DNA from 3 places in the Spiribacter pallidus genome. Region 3 is predicted to be linked to each of the others. Evidence: predicted binding sites of a transcription regulator. Region 3 holds the regulator's gene; each other region holds the start of a gene.
The links. Region 3 encodes sigma-54, which starts transcription at its own class of promoters, with help from an activator protein. Its sites were predicted from a motif close to TGGCANGNTNCNTGCTT; they were not measured.
Positions count from the first base shown of each region.

Region 1: pqqA (pyrroloquinoline quinone precursor peptide PqqA) is a predicted target of sigma-54. The motif match lies at 3,414-3,430, and genes of this name have one in related genera.
Region 2: glnL (nitrogen regulation protein NR(II)) is a predicted target of sigma-54. The motif match lies at 2,354-2,370, and genes of this name have one in related genera.

Region 1 covers NZ_JBAKFM010000003.1:129,781-134,305, reverse strand. The annotation lists gene V6X73_RS07060 (S9 family peptidase) at 1-172, shown strand, start outside; gene pqqE (pyrroloquinoline quinone biosynthesis protein PqqE) at 181-1,314, opposite strand; gene pqqD (pyrroloquinoline quinone biosynthesis peptide chaperone PqqD) at 1,307-1,588, opposite strand; gene pqqC (pyrroloquinoline-quinone synthase PqqC) at 1,585-2,334, opposite strand; gene pqqB (pyrroloquinoline quinone biosynthesis protein PqqB) at 2,312-3,226, opposite strand; gene pqqA (pyrroloquinoline quinone precursor peptide PqqA) at 3,266-3,340, opposite strand; gene V6X73_RS07030 (c-type cytochrome) at 3,623-4,075, shown strand; gene V6X73_RS07025 (PQQ-dependent sugar dehydrogenase) at 4,209-4,525, shown strand, end outside.
Region 2 covers NZ_JBAKFM010000003.1:174,061-178,585, forward strand. The annotation lists gene glyQ (glycine--tRNA ligase subunit alpha) at 1-480, opposite strand, end outside; gene glnA (glutamate--ammonia ligase) at 742-2,157, shown strand; gene glnL (nitrogen regulation protein NR(II)) at 2,383-3,444, shown strand; gene ntrC (nitrogen regulation protein NR(I)) at 3,437-4,525, shown strand, end outside.
Region 3 covers NZ_JBAKFM010000001.1:463,885-468,409, forward strand. The annotation lists gene lptC (LPS export ABC transporter periplasmic protein LptC) at 1-74, shown strand, start outside; gene lptA (lipopolysaccharide transport periplasmic protein LptA) at 118-576, shown strand; gene lptB (LPS export ABC transporter ATP-binding protein) at 573-1,304, shown strand; gene V6X73_RS02290 (RNA polymerase factor sigma-54) at 1,365-2,846, shown strand; gene hpf (ribosome hibernation-promoting factor, HPF/YfiA family) at 2,843-3,169, shown strand; gene rapZ (RNase adapter RapZ) at 3,198-4,070, shown strand; gene mgtE (magnesium transporter) at 4,120-4,525, shown strand, end outside.

The DNA.
Region 1 (4,525 bases), on a different contig from region 3:
GATCGTTCCCGTTAGTCAGGCAACCGCGATGGCCGATGCGATGATCGCCAATGGTGGCCATGCCGAGCTCCACGTCTATCCGGGTGAGGGGCACGGCCTGCGCAATGCGGCCAACGTCCGGTCCGCGGCGAGCAGCGAACTGGCATTCGTCCTGGGGATGCTCAGGCGATAGACGTTCTGTTACGACAGTGAGCGGCTGTTTTTGACAGTGCGCATCACCAAAGGGAACTCATTCTTGCGCTCATCGGCTGCTTCGACTTCACGGACGACCCGCTCATGAAGAGGCGACTTTGGACAGACCGGGTCGGTCGCCCATGCGTCCCCGGCGAGCAGCAAGGCCTGGCATCGGCATCCTCCATGGCAACTATGCAGTAACTCGCAGCTACGGCACGGCTCTGGCTGCCAGTCGTGACCGCGGAAGACGTTGAACGCATGCGAGTCCTCCCAGATCGCCTGTAGGCGCTCTTCACGGACAGATGGAAGCTCAATCGGCAACTCTGCTGCTCCATGGCAAGGCATGGCCCGACCATCCGGGGCGATGCCGAGAAACGTCGTGCCCCAGCCATTCATGCAGGGTTTGGCGGTCTCGTCGTAGTAATCGGAACCGACAAAATAAATCTGCATGCGGTTGCCGACTTTCTCACGCCAGTGTTGTGTGATCGCCTCGGCGCGTCGTATTTGCTCGCGTGTCGGCATGAGTGCCGCACGGTTGTGATAGGCCCAGCCGTGATACTGAGTATTCGCCAATTCGACGTAATCGGCGCCAAGGTCCCAGGCTAGCTGCAGAATGCTATCAACACGATCCAGGTTGCGGCGGTGCATGACGACGTTGAAAACCATGGGGTAGTCATGCGCCTTGATTGCCTGCGCCATCCGTTCTTTTGTCGAGAAGTGGTGACCGCCGGCGATCTCATCCGATGGTCCGCTGCTATCGGCCTGGAAGCTGATCTGGATGTGATCAAGGCCGGCCCGTTTCAGCTCACCAAGGCGGGTTTCATCCAGACCTACTCCTGATGTGAGCAGGTTGCTGTAGAAGCCAAGTTCCCGCGCGTGTTTGACGATTGTCTCGAGGTCTTTGCGAAGCAGCGGCTCCCCGCCAGAGATACCGAGCTGTACAGCCCCCATGGCGCGTGCCTGGTCCAGGACAGAGAGCCACTCATCGGTTTCAAGCTCATTGCGATAGCGTGCAAACGCAATGGGATTCGAACAGTAGGCGCACTGCAGCGGGCAGCGATAAGTCACTTCAGCCAGCAGCCAAAGTGGGATGGGCGTCGCGTTGGCGGCGGGCCCCACCTGGCTTTCTACACTAGCCATCGTCGTCCCCTTCTTTTGTCCTCAGCCACCCTTTGGTGTTCGCCTCTTCCAGAAAAGTGATCACATCCGCTGTCAGATCGGCGCTCGGAAAGGCCTGCTGCAAATCAGCGATCAACCCATCCACAGTGCGGCCGTCGCAGCGCGACAGGATCTCGCCGGCCGGTCCGTTCAGCTTGATCATCCCCTCAGGATAGAGCATGACGTAAGCCGATTGCGCAGCCTCCCATTGAAGGCGCATACCGGCACTGAGCCAGATTCGCGCATCGCCGTTCATTGATCTTCAACCGCCTGATAGGGCGGCATCTCCACGATAAACGCCAGATACATGGCATCGAGCATTGACCAGAGCACATCCAGCTTGAAACCAAGCGTCTCCAGCGCCCGCTGCTGAGCCTCGGCACTGCGGAAATGTGCCAGGGTCAGCGACAAGCCGTGCTCGACGTCTCGCCGAGCCTGACCCAGACGATTCCGAAAATAGGCGAGCCCCTCATTGTCCACCCATGGATAGTGCTGTGGCCACGTGGAAAGGCGGGATCGGTGCGCCTCAGGAGCGAAGAGCTCTGTCAGAGAGGAACACACCGCCTCTTCCCAGGGTCGCTGGCGGGCAAAGTTGATATACCCGTCCACGGCAAAACGCACACCGGGAAGGACCTCATCGAGCGAGAGCAGTCGCTCACGCGACACGCCGACCGCCTCTCCCAGCCGTAGCCATGCCTCGATACCGCCGGGGTCATCGCCGCGCCCATCGTGATCGATGATTCTCTGCACCCATTCGCGGCGAACCGCCGGATCGGGGCAGTTAGCGAGCAAGGCAGCGTCCTTGCGCGGGATGCTGGCCTGGTAGTAGAAACGATTGATAACCCAACCCTGCAGCTGTTCGCGATTGAGCTCGCCACGGGCCATCATCTGCTGGAAAGGATGATGGAGATGGTAATACCGCTCCATTGCCCGTAACCGACGCTTGAACTCATCGGCCGACAGCGCAGTCGTTATCGGTTCAGAAGCGGATGTCCATGCCATCGTGGGATACCTCGATACCCAGCGCTTCAAGCCGAGCCCGCTCGGCGGATTCGGGGTCGAGCACAGGGTTGGTGTTGTTGATGTGGACGAGGATTCGGCGAGCGAGCGGGTAGTCGGCGAGCACATCCAGCATGCCGCCTTCGCCGGTCAGCGGTAGATGGCCCATCTCGCGTGAGGTCTTTTTCCCGCCGACGACCTGGGCCATCTCGTCATCGGTCCAGGTCGTTCCGTCCACCATGATGATGTTCGCACTCGCCATCCACGCCTTCAGACGATCGTCGACTTCACCCAGCCCCGGGGCATAAAAGGCCCGTTTTCCGGTATCGGGGCTATCGATGACAAACCCCAGATTGTCTCCAGGACGTGGATCCAGCCGGTGGCTCGAGTAGGGGGGTGCCTTGCTGGTGAGCGGGACCGGCAGGATACGAATGCCAGGTGTTTCCGGGGGCTCGACCGCGGCGCCATCCAGAGGCAGGTGCGAGATGCGGACGCCGCAATAGTGCTCGAGCATCTCGAAGATCGGAAACCCGCTGCGCAGGTCTTCTTCAGTCCGCTCGGTGCAATAGATGGCGAGAGGTTGGTCGCTCTCGCGCATCATCAGCAGACCTGTGACATGGTCAATCTGGCTGTCCATGAGCGCGATCGCTGCAATGCTCGAGCTTCGCACCGCGCCGCGCGGGTGCAGTACCGCGTTGTCCAGGATCTGTTGGCGGATATCGGGTGATGCATTGACCAACAGCCATTCCTGGCCGTTTTGTGAGACCGCAATCGATGACTGTGACCGGCGTTCTCTGATGAGCCGGCCGTTGCGCGCAGCGCGGCAACGGGGCGAGTCACAGTTCCACTGCGGGAATCCGCCACCGGCGGCGGAACCAAGAACGCGTATGTGCATGGTAGGAAAGCGGGGGCAGGCGTCCGCCCCCGCAGGGTCTTATCGAGCTGTTACGTAGAGGTTGATTTCAAAACCCAGACGCATTTCCTGATACTCAGGCTTGTTCCACTCCATTATCTCTTCCTCCTGTCATGACATGTCGCCGGGTTTCCCCGGCACCGGTCGACCTTGTCGGTCGCTTGTGGGTATGCAAGGCCCATACCAACGCGCATGCACACTTTATGCGGCCAGGCTTTGTTCCGAAATGACACCGTGATGCCCCCGGACAGCCGAACGCCGTCACGGTTATGACACACAATGTCGGGCGGCGCAATCGATGCCCCGGGCGCGGTGATCGTCGGCCGAGCGGTTTGATTATCGAGCCGCTCATCCTGTCTCGTGAGACGGTATAGCGGTGTGAGTAAAAACCCCTTGCGCGGCGTAGCGGATTCGGGCAAGACTCTTCCCGACCGTCTGAAGGCGGGCATAACAACATGGCCGGAAGGCCTCGTGGAGGAGACAACGTTGACCATTAAGTCTTTCGGCCTGGCTTTGGGGCTGGCCATCGTTTGCGTGCCACTTTCGGCCGCAGCGCAGAGCGGCGGGAGTGATGACATTGACCTCGCTTCAGCGGCACAGCTTTTCAAGAACAACTGCAGCGCCTGCCATGGCAAAAAAGCACAGGGTGTTGCCAGCTACCCCAAGTTGGCAGGCCAGGATGCTGCCTATCTGGCTAGCAAGCTCCAAACCTATCGAGCCGGCGAGATGGTTGGCCCGAATTCCGTGTTGATGATTCAAAACGCCAAGGATTTGTCTGATCAAGACATCGCAAGCCTGGCTGCCTACATATCAACGACGTTTGAAGAGTAATCGGACAAGCGCCCTTGTATTCCGGGTTAAGCCCGGTTGGGAGAGCGGCGTATGGAGCAAATTTTCGACGCAGGGTCGATAAAGGAGGTGTGCAGTAAAACCGTTTCGCCATTTAATTCAAGAGGAGAGACTGATGAAAACCACTAAAAATCTCATGCTTAGGAACGCCCTCTCGTTCATGGCCGTGTCCGTCGCTTTCACAGCCCCGGCGATGGCAGAAACCGGGATGAACACGACGAATCTGCAGGCAGAGGTTGTCGTTGAGGGACTGGAGAATCCCTGGGATATGGCATTTCTCGGTGACGGCACGATGCTTTTCACCGAAAAATGCAAAGGGCTGTCAGTGCGGATGCCTGATGGCGAGATCAACAAGCTCTATGGCGTGGGTGATACTGACGGCTACGCCTCCAACGGCACCGACCTTTTCTGCGAAGGGCAGGCCGGGATGAT
Region 2 (4,525 bases), on a different contig from region 3:
CCCGTAGGTGATCTCGCCCATCACCGGATGGCAGTCGAGCCCCCCGGCCTGCTGGAAGTAGGTGAACTGGGTGATCTCCATGCCATTCAGCCAGACCTCCCAGCCCAGACCCCAGGCGCCCAGCGTGGGGGACTCCCAGTTGTCCTCGACAAAGCGGATGTCGTGGGTGAGCGGGTCGATCCCCAGCGCCTCCAGCGACCCCAGGTACTGCTCCTGGATATCCTTGGGCGAGGGTTTGAGCACCACCTGGAACTGGTAGTAATGCTGCAACCGGTTGGGGTTTTCGCCATAGCGGCCGTCGGTGGGCCGCCTTGAGGGCTGCACATAGGCCGCATGCCAGGGCTCGGGCCCGATCGAGCGGAGGAAGGTCGCCGGGTGGAATGTGCCGGCACCCACCTCCATGTCGAGCGGCTGCATGACAACACAGCCGCGCTGCGCCCAGTATTGCTGCAGGGCAAGGATTAGATCCTGAAAGGTCATTGATTCTCCGGCCGATTAGCGGTGATGGCGCGAGTATAGCCCGCGTCCTCCGGCCCTGTCAGGCGGTCGAGGGGTGGTGGCTTGCACCAAAATGGTTCGGCCGGGGTCCAAAAAGCACCAGCATGGTGCGATCGCCCGATGGTAGCGTGGATGCGCTGATGCGAATGGCCCGTTTTGGTGCGCCGGCTGCCATCTGGCACGGATTCTGCTTACCCTGCGGGGGCATTACGCATTCGATACGACATGACTGGAGGCCGAACAATGGCAAAGACCGCCGATGACGTTCTCAATATGATCAAAGAAAACGAGGTCCGGTTCGTGGATCTTCGTTTCACCGATCCCAAGGGCAAGCAGCAGCACGTCACGCTGCCCGCCCATGCCGTCGACGCCGATTTCTTCAGCGAAGGCAAGATGTTCGATGGCTCTTCGATCGAGGGGTGGAAGGGCATCAACGAGTCCGACATGATCCTGATGCCCGATGCGGATACCGCCGTGCTGGATCCGTTCTTTGATGATGCAACGCTGATCCTCCTTTGCAACATCATCGAGCCCAACACCATGCAGGGCTACGGCCGCGATCCGCGCTCCATCGCCGAGCGTGCCGAGGCCTATCTGCAGTCCACCGGTATTGGCGACGTGGCCTACTTTGGCCCCGAGAACGAGTTCTTCGTCTTTGACGATGTCCGTTGGGGCACCGACATGAGCGGTTCGTTCTACAAGATCGACTCCGAAGAGGCGGACTGGAACACCGAAAAGGTCTACCCGGACGGCAACATGGGCCACCGCCCCGGTGTCAAGGGCGGCTACTTTCCGGTACCGCCGGTGGATAGCCTCCATGACATGCGGTCGGCCATGCTCGAGGTGCTCACCGACATGGGCATGGACACCGAGGTGCACCACCACGAGGTGGCCACCGCGGGCCAGTGCGAGATCGGTGTGGGCTTCAACACCCTGGTGAAAAAGGCCGACGAGGTGCAGACCCTGAAGTACGTCGTCCACAACGTCGCCTCGGCCTATGGCAAGACCGCAACGTTCATGCCAAAGCCCGTGGTGGGCGATAACGGCAGCGGCATGCATGTCCATCAGTCCATCGGCAAGACTGGCGAGATGCTGTTTGCCGGCGATCAGTACGGTGGCCTCTCCGAGACGGCGCTCTACTACATTGGCGGCATCATCAAGCACGCCCGGGCGATCAACGCCTTTGCCAACGCCTCGACCAACTCGTACAAGCGGCTGGTCCCGGGCTTTGAGGCGCCGGTGCTGTTGGCTTACTCGGCCCGTAACCGCTCGGCGTCGGTGCGTATCCCCTGGGTCGCCAATCCCAAGGCGCGGCGTGTCGAGATCCGCTTCCCGGACAGCACCGCCAATCCGTACCTGTGCTTTGCCGCGATGTTGATGGCCGGCCTGGATGGCATCCAGAACAAGATCCACCCGGGTGATGCCATGGACAAGGATCTCTACGACCTGCCGCCCGAGGAAGAGGCCGAGATCGACAAGGTCGCCTTCTCGCTCGAAGAGGCGCTGGACGCCCTGGATAGCGATCGCGAGTTCCTCAAGGTCGGCGGTGTGTTCACCGACGATGCCATCGATGGTTACATCGAGCTCAAGCGTGAGGAAGTCCAGCAGCTGCGGATGACCACCCACCCGGTGGAGTTCGACCTCTACTACAGCGTTTGATGGCCGGCATCCCCCGGATGCCTTCCCGGACCCCCGCCTCGGCGGGGGTTTTTATTGGGTGTCGAACGGCCCGAAACCCCTGGCAGGCCGCGGTCGGCGGGTGCCGGTGATGCCATGCACCAAAAAAGTGCATAACACCCATCCGTGGCCTACACTGAATGCCGCCAACCCGCCCCCGGCGTCGCCGGCGCGGGGATGGCCTGTTTCTTGCTATCTCTCGGTGCCATGGTGAAACACACTGCAGATCAATATGCCGGCGAGATCCTCGAGCACCTGACCCGGGCAGTGGTCCGGGTGGATGCGCAGCAACGGATCATGGGCATGAACCCGGCGGCCGAGACGCTTTTTCACTCAAGCCGTCGCCAGGCGGATGGTGAGCCATTGTTGCGCATGGTGCCGGGGCTGGCGGTGATCGAGTCGGCCATCGAGCAGGGGCTTGCCGATGGATCGAGCTTTACCGAGCGGGAGATCCGCGTGGATCTGGCCAACGGCCGCAGCGCCACGGTGGACTGCGCCATTACACCCATGCCCGATGGCACCCTGTTGCTTGAGTTCGAGCAGATCGACCGGCACCTGCGCATCTCGCGCGAAAACCGCCTGATTGCCCAGAACCAGGCCATCCGCGAGCTGATCCGGGGGCTCGCCCACGAGATCAAAAACCCACTGGGCGGCCTGCGCGGCGCTGCCCAGTTGCTGGAATCCGAGCTCGATGACGACGAGAAAAAGGAATACACGGGCATCATCATCAGCGAAGCGGACCGTCTGCGAACCCTGGTCAACGGCCTGCTGGGGCCGGATTCGCGGATCGAAAAACAGACCACCAACCTCCATGAGATCGTCGAGCGGGTGCGGCATCTGGCCAGCGCCGAAGCCCCCGCCGGCGTGGCGATCGTGCGCGACTACGACCCCAGTATCCCCATGCTGCCGGCGGCGGCGGATCAGCTCATCCAGGCGTTGCTCAATCTGGTGCGCAACGCCCTGCAGGCGGTGGGTGATGCCGGTCGTATCACCTTGCAGACCCGCACCCAGCGGCGCTTCACCATCGGCGATCAACAGCACCGGCTGGTCGCCCGCATCGACATCATAGACAACGGACCCGGCATCGAGCCGGCGCTCCAGGATCAGATTTTCTACCCCATGGTGACTGGCCGGGCCGAAGGCAGTGGCATCGGCCTGCCCATCGCCCAGAACCTGGTGAATCAGCACGGCGGCCTGATCGAATGCAGCAGCGAACCCGGCTGCACGGTGTTCACGGTCTGGCTGCCCCTGGAGGAAAGTGATGAGTGAAATGACCACCGTGTGGATTGTCGACGACGACCGCTCGATCCGCTGGGTGTTGAAAAAGGCCCTCGAGCGGGACGGGCTGGCGGCGGTGGATTTCGAGACCGGCGAGGAGGCCCTGGCCGCCCTCGAGCGCGGGACACCGGATGTTCTGATCACCGATATACGCATGCCACGGCTGGATGGACTCAGCCTCATGCAACGCTTTCATGCCGCTGCCAACGAGTTGCCGGTGATCGTCATGACCGCCCACTCCGACCTGGATGCCGCGGTGTCCGCCTATGAGGGCGGGGCCTTTGAGTATCTGCCCAAACCCTTTGATGTCGAAGAGGCGGTGGAGCTGGTCCAGCGGGCGGCGGCGGCGGCGCGCAGCAGTGCCGCCCCCGATGCGGCGCGGGAAGAGCTGCCCGAGATCATCGGCGAGGCACCGGCGATGCAGGAGGTATTCCGGGCCATCGGCCGACTGTCGCGGTCCAACATTACGGTGCTCATCAATGGCGAATCCGGCACCGGCAAGGAGCTGGTGGCCGGAGCCCTTCATCGCCACAGCCCGCGGGCTGGCAAGCCGTTCATTGCACTGAACATGGCTGCCATTCCCCGGGATTTGATGGAATCCGAGCTCTTCGGTCACGAGAAGGGGGCGTTCACCGGCGCCCACCAAGTCCGCCGCGGACGGTTCGAGCAGGCCGACGGGGGGACGCTTTTTCTCGATGAGATCGGCGATATGCCGGCCGAACTGCAGACCCGGTTGTTGCGGGTCCTTGCCGATGGCGAGTTTTATCGTGTCGGCGCCCATACTCCGATGCGGGTGGATGTTCGCATCATCGCCGCCACCCATCAGAACCTCGAAGCGCTGGTCGAAGAGGGGCGCTTTCGGGAAGACCTTTTCCACCGGCTCAATGTCATCCGCATCCATTGCCCGGCGCTGCGCGAACGGCAGGCCGATATCCCGGCACTGGCCGAACATTTCCTGCGCAAGGCGGCGGCCGAGCTCAACGTCGAGCCCAAGCAGCTCACGCCGGCGGTGGAGAGCCGCTTCCAGGCGCTGGCCTGGCCCGGCAATGTTCGCGAGCTCGAAAACACCTGC
Region 3 (4,525 bases):
CCCGGCTGTGGCTGGATGAGGAAAGACTGGAGTTGCTCGATGATGTGGCAGGTCACTACCAACCCGCACGCTAGGCTGTCCCGATGGCGGGCGGGTTGGCTGATTCCGGGACTCGCGATGCTGCTCATTGCAGCCGCGAGCCCTGCCCAGCAACCCGTGCCCATCGATCTCAGCGCCGATCGCGCCGAAATCAATGACCAGCAGGGCACCGGGGTCTATCGGGGCAACGTCGTACTCATCCGCGGGCAGACCCGCTTGACCGGCTCGGTGATGCGCACCTTCACCGACGAGGCGCGACGGCTGCAGCGCGTCGAGATCGAGGGCTCGCCGGCGCGCTACCGCGCGTTGCAGCCAGAGGGGCCACCGCGCCGGGCCGAAGCCCCCCGGATGGAGTACTATGCCGCCGCACCGGAGCGGCTTGTGCTGCTCGGCGGCGGCCGCGTCTGGGAGGGCGAGAACTCGGTGACCGGCGAGGTCATCACCCATTACCCGGACAGCCAGCGCACCGTCGCCGACGGCGAAGACCAGGGACGGGTCAAGGTCCGCGTATTCCCTGAGGCGGGGGCGTCGCAATGAGCACCGGCCAACTCCAGGCCCATGGCCTGTGCAAGCGCTATCGGGGACGCAGCGTGGTCGACGATGTCTCCATTGGGCTGCGCAACGGTGAGATCGTTGGCCTGCTCGGCCCCAACGGCGCCGGCAAGACCACCAGCTTTTACATGATGGTCGGCCTGGTGCGGCCGGACCGGGGCCGAATCCACCTCGACGGACGGGACATCACCCGGGCGGCGATGCACGAGCGCGCCCGTGCCGGTGTCGGCTATCTGCCCCAGGAGGCCTCGGTGTTCCGGCGGTTATCCGTGCGCGACAACCTGCTGGCCGTGCTGGAGACCCGTGCCGATCTCAGCCGGGCCCGACAGCACGAACAGGCCGATTCGCTGATGGCCGAGTTCGGCGTCGGCCACCTGGCCGACCAGTCCGGGGTTAGCCTCTCCGGCGGTGAGCGACGGCGCGTCGAGATCGCCCGGGCGCTGGCCGCGGAACCACGCTTTATCCTGCTGGATGAACCCTTCGCCGGTGTGGACCCGATCTCGGTGGGGGATATCAAGGCGATCGTCCGTCACCTCTCCGAACGTGGGATCGGCGTGCTGATCACCGATCACAACGTCCGCGAGACCCTGGCGCTGGTGGACCGGGCCACCATCCTCAATGAAGGACAGGTCATCGTCGAAGGCGATGCCACTACGATTCTTGCCGACGAACAGGTCCGGGCAGTCTATCTGGGCGAAGACTTCACGCTGTAGTGGTGGCGATCAACGGCGCGCTGACGTTAGTCTGATCAGGCAATCGGATTCGGGAAGACGATGAAACACGCCCTTCAGCTTCGCACAAGTCAGCAGCTGGCCATGACGCCCCAGCTCCAGCAGGCGATCCGGCTTCTGCAGCTGCCGGCAGCGGAGCTCAACCTCGAAATCCGCGAGGCGCTCGAATCCAACATGATGCTCGAGCTCGAGGACGAGAGCGATGGCGATCCCGCTCCGTCCGAGGCGACGACGTCCGAGCCCGCGGTCACCGACCCCTCCGAGATGCCACTGGGGAGCAACGCCACCGATGCCGCGCGACTGGGCGAATCGCTGCCCGTGGACGAACGCTGGGACGAGCCCGTCACCTCGGCCGCGGTCAACGCCACCGAACCGACCGGCGGCCCCGATCCTCTGGAGAATCGCGCTGGCGACGAGCGCACTCTGCAGGCCCACCTTGACTGGCAGCTCGCCATTTCCAAGCTCAGCGCCCGGGATCGGCAGATCGCCGACACTCTGGTGGATGCCATCGACGAGCGCGGCCATCTGAGCGAACCACTCGAGTCGCTTCAACAGACCCTGGCCAGCGAGCTGCAGGCGGATGTCGACGAGGTCCGCGCGGTGCTCGCCTTCATCCAGCACCTGGATCCGGTGGGCATCGGGGCACAGGATGCCACCGAGGCACTGACCATTCAGGTGGACGCACTGCCGGCCGACACCCCGGGCCGGGAAGCCGCCCGGCGGGTGATCCAACAAGGGCTCGGCTGGCTAGCCGAGGGGCAGTATTGCACGCTAGAGAAACGCCTGGGGCTGGACGAGGCCGCTCTCGAGCAGGCCATCACGCTGATCCAGCAACTCGACCCCCACCCGGGCTCGGCGTTCTCGCAGCCCCGCACCGAGTACATCGTGCCGGACTGCTTCGTCCGACGGGTCAACGGCCGCTGGGAGGTCGAGATCAACCCCGAGGCCTCACCGGCACTGCGGGTGAACAGCTACTACGCAAGCCTGGTCCGACGGGGCGACAGCAGCGCCGATAACAGCCTGCTTCGACAGCACCTGCAAGAAGCGCGATGGCTGATCAAAAGCCTGCGTTCGCGGGCCGACACACTACAGCGGGTGGCGCAGACCATCGTCGAGCGTCAGCAAGCCTTCCTCGAGCAGGGCGAAGAGGCCATGCAGCCGCTGGTGCTGCGCGACGTGGCCGAGGCGGTGGAGATGCACGAATCGACCATCTCCCGCATCACCACCCACAAGTACATGCACACCCCCATGGGCACGCTCGAGTTCAAGCACTTCTTCTCCAGTCATGTCCCGACCGCCGATGGCGGCGAGTGCTCGGCGACGGCGATTCGTGCGCGGATACGCCGCCTGGTCGCGGCGGAAGACCCGACGCGGCCGCTGAGCGACGCACGTTTGACACAGACCCTGCAGGACGAGGGTATCCACGTTGCCCGGCGTACCGTTGCGAAATACCGCGAGGTCATGGGCATCGCTTCATCCACCGATCGCCGGCGACCGGCGCGACCCCAAAAGGAGAAATCATGAAAATCGATATCACCGGACAACATCTGGATATCACCGATGCGCTGCGGGGCTATGTGGAGGAAAAATTCCAGCGCCTCGAGCGGCATTTCGACAATGTCGTGGATGCCCATGTCATGCTCCGGGTCGAGAAAAACCGCCACCAGGCCGAAGCCACGCTGGCGCTCAGTGGTGCCCGTCTGTTTGCCGAAGCCACCGAGGACGAAATGTACGCCGCCATCGATGCGCTGATCGACAAACTCGACCGCCAGGTGGTTAAGCACAAGGAAAAGCGCAGCGACCACCACCGCGAAGACGGCCGGTTGGGCCCCAACCTGGAGTCGTGATCGACATGTCTGACCTCGAGCGAACCCCGTGGTGACCCCCGAGGGCTCGCCCCGGCGGCTGATTATCGTCAGTGGACTGTCCGGCTCGGGCAAGAGTGTCGCCCTGGCAACGCTCGAGGACAGCGGATTCTATTGCATCGACAACCTGCCGGTTGCCCTGCTCGAGGCCTTTGGCGGGCATATCGCGGCGACCGGCGGCGAGATGCAGTACGCCGTCGGCATCGATGCCCGCAACCGGCTCGAGGCCCTCGAGCGGATCCCGGATATCCTCGAGGGCCTGGGGCAACAGGGCCTGGCCGCGGAGATCGTCTTCCTTGATGCCGAAGACGCCACGCTGCTGAAACGCTTCTCCGAGACCCGCCGGCGTCATCCGCTGAGCAATGGCGACACCCCGCTGGCCGAAGCCATCATCGGCGAGCGCAAACTGCTCATGCCGGTGCAGGCGCGCGCCGACATGACCATCAACACCACCCATACCACGCTGCACGAGCTAAGGACGCTGATCCGTGATCGGCTCACCCACACGCCCACGCAGTTGTCGGTGCAGCTCATGTCGTTCGGCTACAAGCACGGTACCCCGACGGATGCCGACTTCGTCTTTGACAGCCGCTGCCTGCCCAATCCGCACTGGCAGCCCGAGCTGCGGCCGCACACCGGAAGGGACGAGCCAGTGCGTCGATTTCTCGCCGAAAGCCCGCTCGTTGAGCGATACAGTCGGCAACTCGCCGAGTTCATGGATGACTGGCTGCCGGTTTTCGAGCGTGAGAACCGCAGCTACCTCACCGTGGCAGTGGGCTGTACCGGTGGCCAGCACCGCTCGGTCTACCTCATCGAGGCCCTCGCCAACCACCTGCGACGGACGGATCTGACCGTCACCATCCGGCATCGGGAATTGCCTTGATGCCCGGACTGCCGGATCATCTCCCGGTATCCGTCGGGCGGGGTGATGCATGAGCGACGAGCGCGAACAAAAACAGGGTCGGGTTGCGGACACCGTCTCCGGTCTGCTCCAGGGCGGCACCGTCCCGGAGGCCCGGCGCATGCTCAACGCCCTCCACCCGGCAGAAATCGCCGATCTGCTCGAATCATTTCCGGTGGCCGAGCGCAAGCTGCTCTGGGAGCTGGTCGAGGAAGAAAACGGCGGTGAAGTGCTGTTGCAGGTCAATGACGAGGTCCGCAGCGGGCTGATCGAAGAGATGGATGAGGCCGAACTGCTGGCCGCCACCTCGGGCATGGACGTGGACGATCTGGCCGACTTCATGCAGGACCTGCCCAAGACACTGACCGGCGCCATTCTTCGGTCGATGGATAATCAAAACCGCCAGCGGCTCGAGGCGGTGCTCGCCTACCCCGAGG